DNA from 4 places in the Pectobacterium actinidiae genome. Region 3 is predicted to be linked to each of the others. Evidence: predicted binding sites of a transcription regulator. Region 3 holds the regulator's gene; each other region holds the start of a gene.
The links. The regulator ArgR, encoded in region 3, controls arginine synthesis, uptake and breakdown. The targets are predictions, from matches to a motif close to ANTGAATAAAAATACANT.

Region 1 (3,144 bases), 270 kb from region 3:
CCACCCTGATCCAACACTGCAACCAAAAAGGATGGGATAACTACATTCCTCCCTTTTTTCTGATGAAAGGGCATGTGTCGATTACCTGAGGGACTGTGGCTTTGGCCGCTCATGTTAAAACGACGGGAAGGGGGCTAAGGCGAGCTCAAGCGCCCGCTCTTTGCCTAATGTAGTGGCCAGTATGAGTTGACCACTACCGTTTTAAACACATCAAAGGCAGGTTAAACCTTAATCCTGTACCAGCGTGGCGACCATCACCGCTTTGATGGTATGCATGCGGTTTTCCGCCTGATCGAACACGATGCTGTGCGCGGATTCAAAAACCTCATCCGTCACTTCCATTCCACCGTGCAGACCATACTGCTCCGCCATTTGTTGGCCCATCGTCGTCTGATCGTCGTGGAACGCGGGCAAGCAATGCAGGAATTTCACCTGTGGATTCCCCGTTGCGGCGATCATCGCCATGTTCACCTGATACGGTTTCAGCAGCGCGATTCGCTCTTTCCAGGTCTCTTTCGGTTCCCCCATGGAAACCCAAACGTCGGTATAAATGAAATCTGCGCCCGCGACGCCCACAGCGATATCTTCCGTCAGCGTGATGCTGCCACCAGTTTGCTCTGCTGCTGCCTGACACTCAGCCACCAGACCGGCATCCGGCCAGCAGGCTTTTGGCGCAACAAGGCGTAAATCCAGCCCGGTTAGTGCGGCTGCTTCCAGCATGGTGTTACCCATGTTGTTGCGGGCATCACCTGCATAGACGAGGGTCATCTCTGACAGCGGTTTATTCGGCAAATGCTCCTGCATCGTCAGCAGATCCGCCAGCAGCTGTGTGGGGTGGAATTCGTTTGTCAGCCCGTTCCAGACTGGCACGCCCGCGTATTGTGCCAGCGTTTCGACAATTTGCTGGCCATAGCCGCGGTATTGAATGCCGTTGTACATTCTTCCCAATACGCGAGCGGTATCTTTGATGGATTCTTTATGACCGATTTGGCTGCCGCTCGGGGCGAGATAAGTCACTTGTGCGCCTTGATCGTATGCAGCAACTTCGAAAGAGCAGCGAGTACGAGTCGAATCTTTTTCGAAGATGAGTGCGATGTTTTTACCTTGCAGGCGGCGGGCTTCTGTCCCGTTTTTTTTATCGGCCTTCAGTTTCGTTGACAGGGCTAAAAGATTGGCAATTTCTGCGGGTGTAAAATCCATTAACCTTAAAAAATGACGCTTGTAGAACGGTTGCATGATGTACCTCTCCATGTGGCTCAACACTATCCCCGTCATACTTCAAGCTGCATGTGCGTTGGCTTCTCTTACTCACCCCAGTCACTTACTTGAGTAAGCTCCTGAGGATTCGCGCGATTGCCGCCTGCCTGCAACTCGAATTATCTAGGGTATATCTATTGGATTAAAAACTATCTATTGAATTAAAATTCACTTTATATGTGTAAATATTCAAATTCAAGTGGTGATATCAAACTTTGTGGTGGAGCAAGCCGCAGGGCTGTGGGACAATAAGCAATATTACGTCGTTTAATGAGGACTGAGGCATGGCAAACCGCGAATTACTGGAAGAGCAACGGGAAGAAACACGCCTGATCATTGAAGAACTGCTGGATGATGGCAGCGATCCTGACGCGCTCTATACCATTGAACACCATTTCTCTGCTGAGAAGTTTGAAGTGTTGGAAAAAGTCGCTGTAGAAGCCTTCAAATTGGGCTATGAAGTGACCGATGCGGAAGAACTGGAAGTGGAAGATGGCGTGTTGCTGATGTGCTGCGATGCCATCAGTGAAGTTGCGCTAAAGGCGGAACTGATCGACGCACAGGTAGAACAGCTGCTGGCGCTGGCAGAACGCCACGGCGTGAATTACGACGGGTGGGGCACCTACTTCGAAGATCCCGATGGTGAAGGCGAAGAAGACGGGGATGATGAAGATTTTTATGATGAAGACGATGACGGCAAGCGCCACTAATTATTGAGTCATTAACTCGAAAGAACATGCCTCACTGAAAACGCCGCAGGGACACCCGCGGCGTTTTTTATTCGCGATGACAGCACGTGATTACTGTACCTTAAGCTTATTACAGTACCTTCAACATCGTCACTTCACAGTCGGTGTGACCCGTGTTGCCCATTGAATGGGGAATCGATTCGAAGCCCAGTGACTCATACAACCGGATTGCGCTGGTCAGGTGACCGGTTGTTTCCAGATAGCAGCGGCGAAAGCCGTGTTGACGAGCAAAATCAAGCGCCTGAACCGCCAACTGACGTGCCAGCCCTTTGCCCCGCACGACGGGTAGGAAATACATTTTCTGTAATTCGCATACATCTTCTTCGCCTGCGACCAGCGGGGCAATGCCGCCGCCGCCAACCACGCGGCCTTCGTATTCAACCACCCAGTAGGCGCTTTGCGGCTGGCTATATAGGGCAAACAACGCGTCCAGATTAGGATCGGAAACGGTGTAGCCTTTATCGGCCGTCAAACCAAATTCAGCAGATACCTGACGGATGACCTGAGCGATAGCGGCATCGTCTCGCGCAGTGATGGGGCGTACCTGAAGATTGGCGGAGGTCGCGGTTGTCATAATACGTACTCTTGTTCTTACGGTTTACGAGGGGAATGATCCTGGTCGATTGTAATACCATTTCAGGCCACATTGATGCAACGCCTATACCCGTTCTTCCTGCTGTTCTTCGAGTACTATCTCTGGCGGTTTTGATGCCATATCCATACTAACGCGCCAGCATTTTCTACTGCTAAAGCCATAACATGACACTCTGGATCTAGGATTATCTAAGATATAAGTAAAATTTCCTGCAATATCTCAGGATATAAATAGTTATGTGCACTATTCCTTAATGTTTATAAGACTATGCGGTTGTTTAATTACTGTTAACTTTTATTGTTGTCGTTAACAAGACATGCTTAAATAAGCCGCTTTTTGTATGCCAACAACGTATTTGATCACGCGTTTATTAGGCTTATTTCTTTTAGGATGAAAGGTTTATGACTATCAATACTTCAGAAAATAACACACAGCATCGTGTGAAGTTTCATGGTAAGGCTGGGGAATATTTTGCAATTTGGCTGGTGAATGCATTATTAACGGCAATCACCCTGGGGATTTATTCTGCCTGGGCGACAGTTC
Region 2 (3,144 bases), on a different contig from region 3:
ATGTCTGGAAAGTCTGCGGCGGGCATCTTCGATATCTCAATCTGCACCTTACGATTATCGACATAACGCAACCGGCTAAATTCCCATATGAACGTATTTTCGCTGATAGCAAAAACCTGCTGCTCTTCCCGATTTGGCAGGCGTTTACGCAGGCTAAGCAAGCGGAATGAGATCTGATTAAATTTCTTTTCGGTAATTGAGTTATACACCAGCGGGTTGCTGCGTACGCCCTGATTGATGAAGTTACCGGAGCCTTGCACCATATGGATTGCGCCGATGCTGGCGAGTTTTTCCAATGCCTGACGAATAGTGAAGCGCGACACCCCGTATTCTTCCGCCAACTGGCGTTCTGGCGGCAGCTTTTCCGGCAGCGGATCGGTGTGCTGATAGATTTTGCTCAGTAAATCCTGTGCGATGAAATCTTTCTTTTTCATTATCTGTCTCAAAATGACCCTGCCAGCATGGCTGACAAGGCCGCTTTCGTCGGATCAGTGGTGGCAGAAATGGTGAATAACCTGAGAAATCAGTTCCCGCGTCGGTTTGATAAATTTGGTATCGATATATTCATCCGGCTGGTGCGCCTGTTCTATCGATCCCGGCCCCAGAACCAGCGTCGGGCACAGCGTCTGAATAAACGGTGCTTCGGTACAATAATTCACGATTTCCGTTTTCGTTCCCAGCAGATTCTCCACGACTGACACCAGACGGTGATCGGATGGGCACTCATAGCCAGGAATCGGCGGGTGCAGCTCGCTGATGGTTAACCGACCGGGCCAGCGTTGACTAACAGGCTCGAGCGCTTCAGACAGTAGCCCGTCCAGATCGTTAAGCGTAATGCCCGGCAGCGGACGGATATCCATATGCAGTTCACAGCAGCCGCAAATACGGTTAGCGGCATCGCCGCCGTGAATGTGGCCGAGGTTCATGGTCGGGTGAGGAATGTGGAAAATCGGGTTGTGGTAGCGTTCCTGTAGTGTGTTACGCAGTACCAGCAGGTGAGAAATGGCTTCGTGCATCAGCTCGATCGCGTTCACGCCGCGCGACGGATCGCTGGAGTGGCCAGACTGCCCCTGAATGCGGATCGCGTTGGACATATGACCCTTGTGGGCACGCACCGGTTGCAGTGAAGTCGGTTCACCAATAATGGCGCAATCCGGGTGAATCTGCGTCGATTCGGAGAAATACTTGGCGCCCGCCATCGTCGTCTCTTCATCCGCCGTTGCCAGCACATAGAGCGGTTTCGTCAGCTTGGTCGGATCGATGTCGCGTAACGCATCCAGAATAAAGGCAAAGAAGCCTTTCATATCCGCCGTACCCAAGCCGTACAGCTTGTTGTCGTGTTCGGTCAGCGTGAACGGGTCGCGCGTCCAGCGGCCGTCATCGAACGGGACGGTGTCGGTGTGGCCTGCCAACAATAAGCCACCTTTTCCTTCACCAATCCGCGCCAGCATATTAAATTTATTGAGGGTGCCGGGAACCGGTTGGACTTCCACATGGAAGCCAAGATCGCCGAACCAGCCTGCCAGCAGGTTGATTAAGGTATGATTACTTTGATCGAGCGCGCTGTCGGTGGCACTGATGGACGGTGTGGCGATCAATGCCCGATATAGCTCAATAAAAGGGGGTAAATTCATCTTCACTGTTGACAGCCTCTGGTTAGGATAGTATCAATATTCATGCATTTATTTTGAATAAAAATACAATAATGCTCGGCGAAAGGAAACCCAAAGGTACGGCGATGGCGATTCGTCACTTTCACTGAGTTTCGCGGGTGAACAGCGTACCGACGCTGGTGAGCCCTGTTACCTGTTCCATAGATAAGTAAGAAGGTATACGGATCCCATGCTGAATACGCTGATTGTTGGTGCAAGTGGTTATACCGGCGCTGAGCTTGCGCTCTACCTGAACCGTCACCCACAGATGAACATAACCGCTTTGATGGTTTCTGCGCAAAGTGTCGATGCAGGAAAATTGATTTCTGATTTACATCCGCAGCTCAAAGGCATCATCGATATCCCGGTAAAACCGCTGACCGATGCGGAAGAAGCGGCGAAAGGTGTAGATGTCGTTTTTCTGGCGACCGACCACAAAGTCAGCCACGATCTGGCTCCTGTTTTTCTGGCGGCAGGCTGTACTGTTTTTGATTTGTCCGGCGCGTTCCGCGTACAGGACGCTGAATTTTATCGTCGCTATTATGGTTTTGAGCACCAGCACCCTGACTGGCTGGCAAAAGCGGTTTACGGGCTGGCCGAATGGCGCGCAGAAAGCGTAAAACAGGCACAGCTGATTGCCGTGCCGGGCTGCTATCCAACGGCTGCGCAGTTGGCGCTGAAGCCGCTGCTGGATGCACAACTGCTGAATCCGGCACAGTGGCCAGTGATTAATGCCGTGAGCGGCGTGAGCGGGGCGGGGCGTAAAGCGTCGCTGACCAGCAGCTTCTGTGAAGTCAGCCTGCAACCCTATGGCATTTTCAACCACCGCCATGAACCTGAAATTTCAACGCACCTCGGTACGCCAGTGATCTTTACGCCACATTTGGGCAACTTTGCTCGCGGTATTCTGGAAACCATCACCTGTCGCCTGCAACCGGGCGTCACCCAGCAGGATGTCGCTGAGGCCTATCACACGGCATACCACGATAAGCCGCTGGTTCGCCTGTACGATAAGGGCGTTCCGGCGCTGAAATCCGTTGTCGGCCTGCCGTTCTGCGATATCGGTTTCTCCGTCGACGGCGAGCACCTGATCGTGGTGGCCACCGAGGATAACCTGCTGAAAGGCGCGGCAGCACAGGCTGTACAATGCATGAACATTCGTTTTGGTTTCCCTGAAACCCAATCGTTAATTTAATGACTACTGGTTCCGACATTTCGAGGCGTGAAGCATAATGAATCCGTTAATTATCAAATTAGGTGGCGTTTTACTGGATAGCGAAGAAGCGCTGGAACGTCTGTTCACCGCGCTGGTGGCTTACCGCCAGGAACATCAGCGTCCGCTAGTGATTGTGCACGGTGGCGGCTGTCTGGTGGATGATCTGATGAAGAAACTGGCGCTGCCCGTCGTGAAGAAAAACGGCCTGCGCGTCACGCCTGCCGATCAGATTGACATCATCACCGGTGCGTTGGCGGGATCCGCTAACAAGACGCT
Region 3 (3,144 bases):
AACGAATGCTTGTATCGTCATCAAAGTAGGAACAGCAATGCGCGTATTGGGTATCGAAACATCCTGTGATGAAACCGGCGTGGCCATTTATGACACAGAGACCGGTTTGCTCGCCAATCAGTTATACAGCCAGGTCAAATTACATGCTGATTACGGCGGTGTCGTGCCTGAACTCGCCTCACGCGATCACGTGCGTAAAACGGTTCCGTTGATTCAGGCGGCGTTGCGCGAAGCTGGGTTACAGGCTGACGATATCGATGGCGTGGCTTACACCGCTGGCCCTGGTTTGGTTGGCGCGCTATTGGTGGGGGCGACTGTCGGCAGGTCGTTGGCATTTGCATGGGGAGTACCAGCGATTCCTGTTCATCATATGGAAGGGCACTTGCTGGCACCGATGCTGGAAGATAATCCGCCAGCATTTCCTTTTGTGGCGCTGCTGGTTTCTGGTGGTCATACGCAGCTCATCAGCGTGACGGGCATTGGCGAGTATCGTTTGCTGGGCGAGTCCATTGATGACGCGGCGGGTGAAGCATTTGATAAAACGGCGAAATTACTGGGATTAGATTATCCAGGTGGTCCAATGTTGTCGAAAATGGCGCAGGCGGGGGATTCCCAGCGCTTTACGTTTCCGCGCCCGATGACCGATCGCCCGGGGCTGGATTTCAGTTTCTCTGGGCTAAAAACGTTTGCTGCTAATACGATTCGTAGCAACGGTGATGACGATCAAACGCGTGCCGATATCGCTCGTGCGTTTGAAGATGCCGTTGTGGATACGCTGGCGATAAAATGTCGTCGTGCGTTGGATGAGACTGGCTTTAAGCGACTGGTCATGGCTGGTGGGGTGAGTGCAAACCGAACGTTGCGCCAGCGCTTAGGTGAAGTGATGGTTAAACGCGGTGGTGAAGTGTTTTATGCACGCCCCGAATTCTGCACAGATAATGGCGCGATGATTGCCTATGCGGGCAGTGTACGTTTGGTTCATGGTGCGAGCCAGACGCTGGGCGTATCCGTTCGGCCACGTTGGCCGTTGGCTGAATTGCCTGCTGTGTGAGACTTCAAAAGCAATAGTCGCTACGTGTAGCTCGTTCACACGTAGCGAAGAAAATCGAGTAAACAACGAGTAACAAAAAACGGCAGCAGACGAGCGAATTACAGCTCTTGTTCGAATAGCACCAGAATAGCTTCGTAAAGTTGTTTGACGCTGAAGCCTCTTGCCGGGGTGGTAAAGATGGTGTCATCACCCGCGATGGTGCCGAGAATACCTTCTGATTTCCCAAGTGAGTCCAGCAGGCGTGCAATGAGCTGCGCGGCGCCAGGGCTGGTATGAATCACGATAACCGCGTCGTTGTAGTCCACGTCTAGCACAAGGTTCTTCAGCGGACTGGACGTAGTCGGGACGCCAAGCTCGGCTGGGAGACAATACACCATCTCCATTTTTGCATTGCGCGTGCGTACGGCACCAAACTTCGTTAGCATGCGTGACACTTTGGATTGATTGATGTTTTCAAATCCTTCGTCTTGCAGTGCCTGAACAATTTCACTTTGAGAGCTGAACTTCTCTTCCTTTAACAGCGCTTTGAACGCTTTAACGAGGTCTTCTTGTTTTGTCGGATTTCGCATTCTGCACCGGATTAATTGTTATGGTTAATCTTCCCATTATGCAGTTGTGTGAATTTTTATGCAATTAAATCGCGTATAATTCCAATCCATTTCACCAGATATGCGTTAGTCGCTGTTTTCCAAAAAAATCGACTCTCAAGTAGTCCGAAAAATGCGTCCTGCGTCACATAAAAGTAAATCAAATGTTATCAGAATGATGTTGTTTGGACGCCGTTGATCGGTGTAATGTAGCCCATAGGTTAATCACACGTGAATGAACACCGCGTTATAGCTCAATAGCTTATTAACTTTACTTACCTTTCAAACGAATGGTTGTTTTTGATTTATTATTAGAGACATAGCGTATTTTTTGTCTCTCATGTCATTTGTAGAAAGATAAGTAGGTTACTCTTATCCCCATTTTTATATTCTGTTGATAACCAAATGAATTCACGGCACTTTTTTATTTTATGATAATAAGGAGTTTAGGATGAAAGTTGCAGTTCTCGGAGCAGCAGGTGGTATCGGTCAGGCACTCGCACTCCTCCTCAAAACCCAGCTTCCTTCAGGTTCAGAACTATCCCTTTACGATATTGCTCCGGTCACACCGGGCGTTGCCGTCGATCTGAGCCATATTCCTACAGCAGTGAAGATCAAAGGCTATAGCGGTGAAGATGCTAAACCGGCGCTTGTTGGTGCTGATATCGTGCTGATCTCTGCGGGGGTGGCACGTAAACCTGGTATGGATCGTTCCGATCTGTTCAACGTCAATGCTGGCATTGTGCGTAATCTGGTTGAGCAAATTGCGGTGACTTGCCCGAAAGCCTGTATCGGTATCATTACCAACCCAGTGAACACAACCGTTGCCATTGCAGCCGAAGTGCTGAAAAAAGCCGGCGTGTACGACAAAAACAAACTGTTTGGCGTAACAACGCTGGATATCATCCGTTCCAACATGTTTGTTGCTGAGCTGAAAGGCAAACAGCCGCAGGATATTAATGTGCCGGTTATCGGCGGACACTCTGGCGTGACGATTCTGCCGCTGCTGTCTCAGGTTCCTGGTATCAGCTTCAGCGAGCAGGAAGTGGCCGATCTGACCAAGCGTATCCAGAATGCCGGTACTGAGGTTGTTGAAGCCAAAGCTGGTGGCGGATCGGCAACGCTGTCTATGGGTCAGGCTGCGGCACGCTTTGGCCTGTCTCTGGTTCGTGCGCTGCAAGGCGAAAGCGGTGTGGTGGAATGTGCATACGTTGAAAGTGATGGCAAACATGCTCGCTTCTTCGCTCAGCCGATTCTGTTAGGCAAAGACGGCGTCGCCGAGCGTAAAGAGATCGGCACATTAAGCGCTTTTGAGCAAAACGCGCTTAACAGCATGCTGGATACGTTGAAGCAGGATATTGAGTTAGGCGAGACGTTCATCAAGAATTAATCATTGAGATTCTTGTGATACGTGACGTTGAATGAAAAGCCGGAGATGTCGATCTCCGGCTTTTCTTTTTTAATCAGGACGGATGAGTTTTTTTCTGTCGATAAGCTCATTGGTTT
Region 4 (3,144 bases), 430 kb from region 3:
GCTCCTGGAACCAGTGGATGCTGTGCGTCGTCAGTACAAACAGCTTTTGCAAACCCTGCTGACGAGCCTGAGCAGCAACGCGTAGTAACAGCATATCGCCGCGTGATGAGCTGCGGTAATCCGGGTGAACCGCGACGCAGGCCATTTCGCCAATGCTCTCTTCCGGGAACGGATAAAGCGCAGCGCAGGCGATAGTCAGGTTATCGCGTACCACAACAGTGAATTTGTCGATCTCCATTTCCAACTGCTCGCGCGAGCGTCTGACCAGAATGCCTTGTTCTTCCAGCGGGCGAATCAGCTCCAGAATACCACCAATGTCATTGATGGTCGCACGGCGAACCTGCTCGGCGCTTTCCATCACGATCTGCGTACCGATTCCGTCGCGTGAGAACAGTTCTTGCAACAGCGCGCCGTCGTCCTGATAGCTGATCAGGTGGCTACGGCGCACGCCACTACGGCAGGCCTTGACCGCACCGCGCAGGAATCGGACGGTACCCGAATGGTAATCACCAGACTGTTCCAGAGCATCAATACGCTGCTGTGCATCGTCAGGGAACAGCTCGGAAATGATGTTGCCATCTTCATTGGTCACGCCCTGTGAGGAGCAGAAACCGATCATCTTCTCTGCTTTCAGCTTAATCGCGAGCTGGGTCGCGACTTCTTCCGAGGTTAAATTGAAACTTTCACCGGTGACTGAAACTGCAACCGGACCGAGCAGCACAATCGCACCGCTATTCAGCTGGCGGTGAACGGCTTCTTCATCAATACGGCGGATACGGCCGCTGTGGCAGTAGTCCACACCGTCATCAACGCCAAGCGGCTGCGCGATAATAAAGTTACCGCTGACGACATTAATGTGGGCACCTTGCAGCGGCGTGTTGTTCAGGCTCATCGACAGCCGAGCGGTGATGTCCAGCTGTAGCATTCCCGCCGCCTGCTTGACTAGCTCCAGCGTGGCGCTGTCGGTGATACGGGTGTTTTTATGGTAGTGAGGCTCGTAGTGATGTGTTGTCAGGTTGGCATCGATCTGAGGACGAGCGCCATAAACGACCACCAGCTTGATCCCCAGACTGTGCAGCAGCCCGATATCATTTACGATGCTAGAGAAGTTGGCATGTTCAATGGCTTCGCCACCCAACATGATGACAAACGTTTTGCCACGGTGGGCATTGATATAGGGAACTGAATGGCGGAAGCCCTGAACCAGTTCTGTACTCCGTTCCTTCACTGCGAGCCCTCTTTGCATTTTTATTCGTAATTTATGTATTTTTATTCTTTATGGCGTAAAAGGCAAGAGGAAGTATTAACCAGAAAAGTCAGGATTCTGTTTCATCTTGCTACCATGCCCTAAATAATTCGAGTTGCGTGAAGGCGGCAACCGCGCGAATCCCCAGGAGTTTACATAAGTAAGTGACTGGGGTGAGCAAGGACAAATTGGCTAAGCCATTTGAACGCCGTTTACGGCGGCCCTTCAGGGCGAGGCTCAGAGAGGAGCCGAGTATTGCCAACGTACATGCGGCTTGAAGTATGACGGGTATGAATAGGATTTTTGCATGACAGCGTGGGACAGATTCGTTAAAGTTTTTGACAATTTTCATCTTTATTCACTTTTTAATTGCCTATTAGTGCATTCGCAACACACCAATGCAGGATAGTGCACAGCAATCAGATCGGAGTGTCATGTCTCATTCGAATCATCATTTGACTCGACGGCGTCTATTACAAACCGCAGCAGCAACCTGGCTGTTAAGCGTAAGTGGTGTAGGGATAGCGGCGACGACGCAGGTCGTTGCGGTGCGCGTCTGGCCGTCTTCTGCCTATACCCGCGTTACGCTGGAATCCAATCACCCGCTGAAATATAAACAGTTTAGTCTGAGTAATCCTGAACGCATCGTGGTGGATATCGAAAATGTTCATCTGAACAGCGTATTGAAGGAGATAGCCAGCCAGTTTACGTCAGATAACGATCCGCTGATTAAAGAAGCGCGTATCGGACAGTTTGATAAAACCACGGTGCGTTTGGTGTTGGAGCTCAAGCAACAGGCGACGACCAAAGTCTTTACGCTGGGGCCAGTGGCCGAATTCAAGCACCGGCTGGTACTGGATTTGTATCCTGCCGCAGGGCGCTACGACAACGAAGACGATCCGCTGCTGGCGCTGCTGGAGGATTACAACAAAGGCGATCTGGAACGTACGTTACCGGCAGAAGCACCGAAAGCTGGGAAAGCAGGGCGGGATCGTCCGCTGATTATTATGCTCGATCCCGGCCACGGCGGTGAAGATCCCGGTGCGATTGGCAAGAATAAAACGCGCGAGAAAGACATCGTGCTGCAAATCGCTCGTCGCCTGCGCAAGCTGATCGATAATGAATCCAACATGAAAGCGTATATGACGCGTAATGAAGATGTGTTCATTCCGCTGCGCGTGCGGGTAGCGAAAGCGCGCAAGCAGCGTGCCGATCTGTTCATTTCGATTCATGCGGATGCGTTTACCAATCGATCGGCAAGAGGATCCTCGGTTTTTGCACTGTCGAAGAAAGGGGCAACCAGTACCGCTGCCAGATTTCTGGCGGAGACCCAGAATGAATCGGATTTGATTGGTGGCGTGAGCATGAGCGGCGATCGCTATCTGGATCACACCATGTTCGATCTGGTGCAGACCGCGACGATTAGCGACAGCCTGAAGTTTGGTAAAGAGATCCTGACCCGGCTGGGTAGGGTGAATCGTCTGCATAAAAACAGTGTCGATCAGGCCGGATTTGCGGTACTGAAAGCGCCGGATATTCCGTCTGTTCTGGTTGAGACGGCATTTATCAGCAATCTGGAAGAAGAGCGTAAGCTGCGCACCAGCCATTTCCAGCAGCAAATTGCGGAATCCATTTTTGCTGGAATTAAGGCCTACTTTGCCAGTCAGGCTGAGCGATAGTTGATGTTGCACGATAACCGCGTCTTACTGGCGCGGTTCAGAGGGAATCAATAAGTCTGGAGTGCGCGTAGGAACTGCATAGAAAATAGGTGGCGCAGAAAAACAAAAAAGCACCCGTTAAGGTGCTTTTTCGCTATCAGATATAGTTTTAGTTGGTTGCGGGAGCCGGATTTGAACCGACGACCTTCGGGTTATGAGCCCGACGAGCTACCAGGCTGC

Region 1: the regulator ArgR is predicted to act here: its motif matches at 1,413-1,430, upstream of argF (ornithine carbamoyltransferase).
Region 2: the regulator ArgR is predicted to act here: its motif matches at 1,687-1,704, upstream of argC (N-acetyl-gamma-glutamyl-phosphate reductase).
Region 4: the regulator ArgR is predicted to act here: its motif matches at 1,261-1,278, upstream of argA (amino-acid N-acetyltransferase).

The regions. Positions count from the first base shown of each region.
Region 1 is NZ_JRMH01000001.1:159,957-163,100, forward strand. It holds gene KKH3_RS00735 (helix-turn-helix transcriptional regulator) at 1-89, shown strand, start outside; gene argF (ornithine carbamoyltransferase) at 229-1,236, opposite strand; gene rraB (ribonuclease E inhibitor RraB) at 1,542-1,967, shown strand; gene KKH3_RS00750 (GNAT family N-acetyltransferase) at 2,077-2,580, opposite strand; gene KKH3_RS00755 (YjgN family protein) at 3,003-3,144, shown strand, end outside.
Region 2 is NZ_JRMH01000002.1:782,515-785,658, forward strand. It holds gene KKH3_RS20985 (GntR family transcriptional regulator) at 1-434, opposite strand, end outside; gene argE (acetylornithine deacetylase) at 489-1,640, opposite strand; gene argC (N-acetyl-gamma-glutamyl-phosphate reductase) at 1,843-2,847, shown strand; gene argB (acetylglutamate kinase) at 2,885-3,144, shown strand, end outside.
Region 3 is NZ_JRMH01000001.1:432,155-435,298, forward strand. It holds gene tsaD (tRNA (adenosine(37)-N6)-threonylcarbamoyltransferase complex transferase subunit TsaD) at 38-1,051, shown strand; gene argR (transcriptional regulator ArgR) at 1,150-1,620, opposite strand; gene mdh (malate dehydrogenase) at 2,090-3,028, shown strand; gene KKH3_RS01825 (helix-turn-helix domain-containing protein) at 3,098-3,144, opposite strand, start outside.
Region 4 is NZ_JRMH01000001.1:862,379-865,522, forward strand. It holds gene argA (amino-acid N-acetyltransferase) at 1-1,246, opposite strand, end outside; gene amiC (N-acetylmuramoyl-L-alanine amidase AmiC) at 1,681-2,925, shown strand; tRNA gene KKH3_RS03615 (tRNA-Met) at 3,079-3,144, opposite strand, start outside.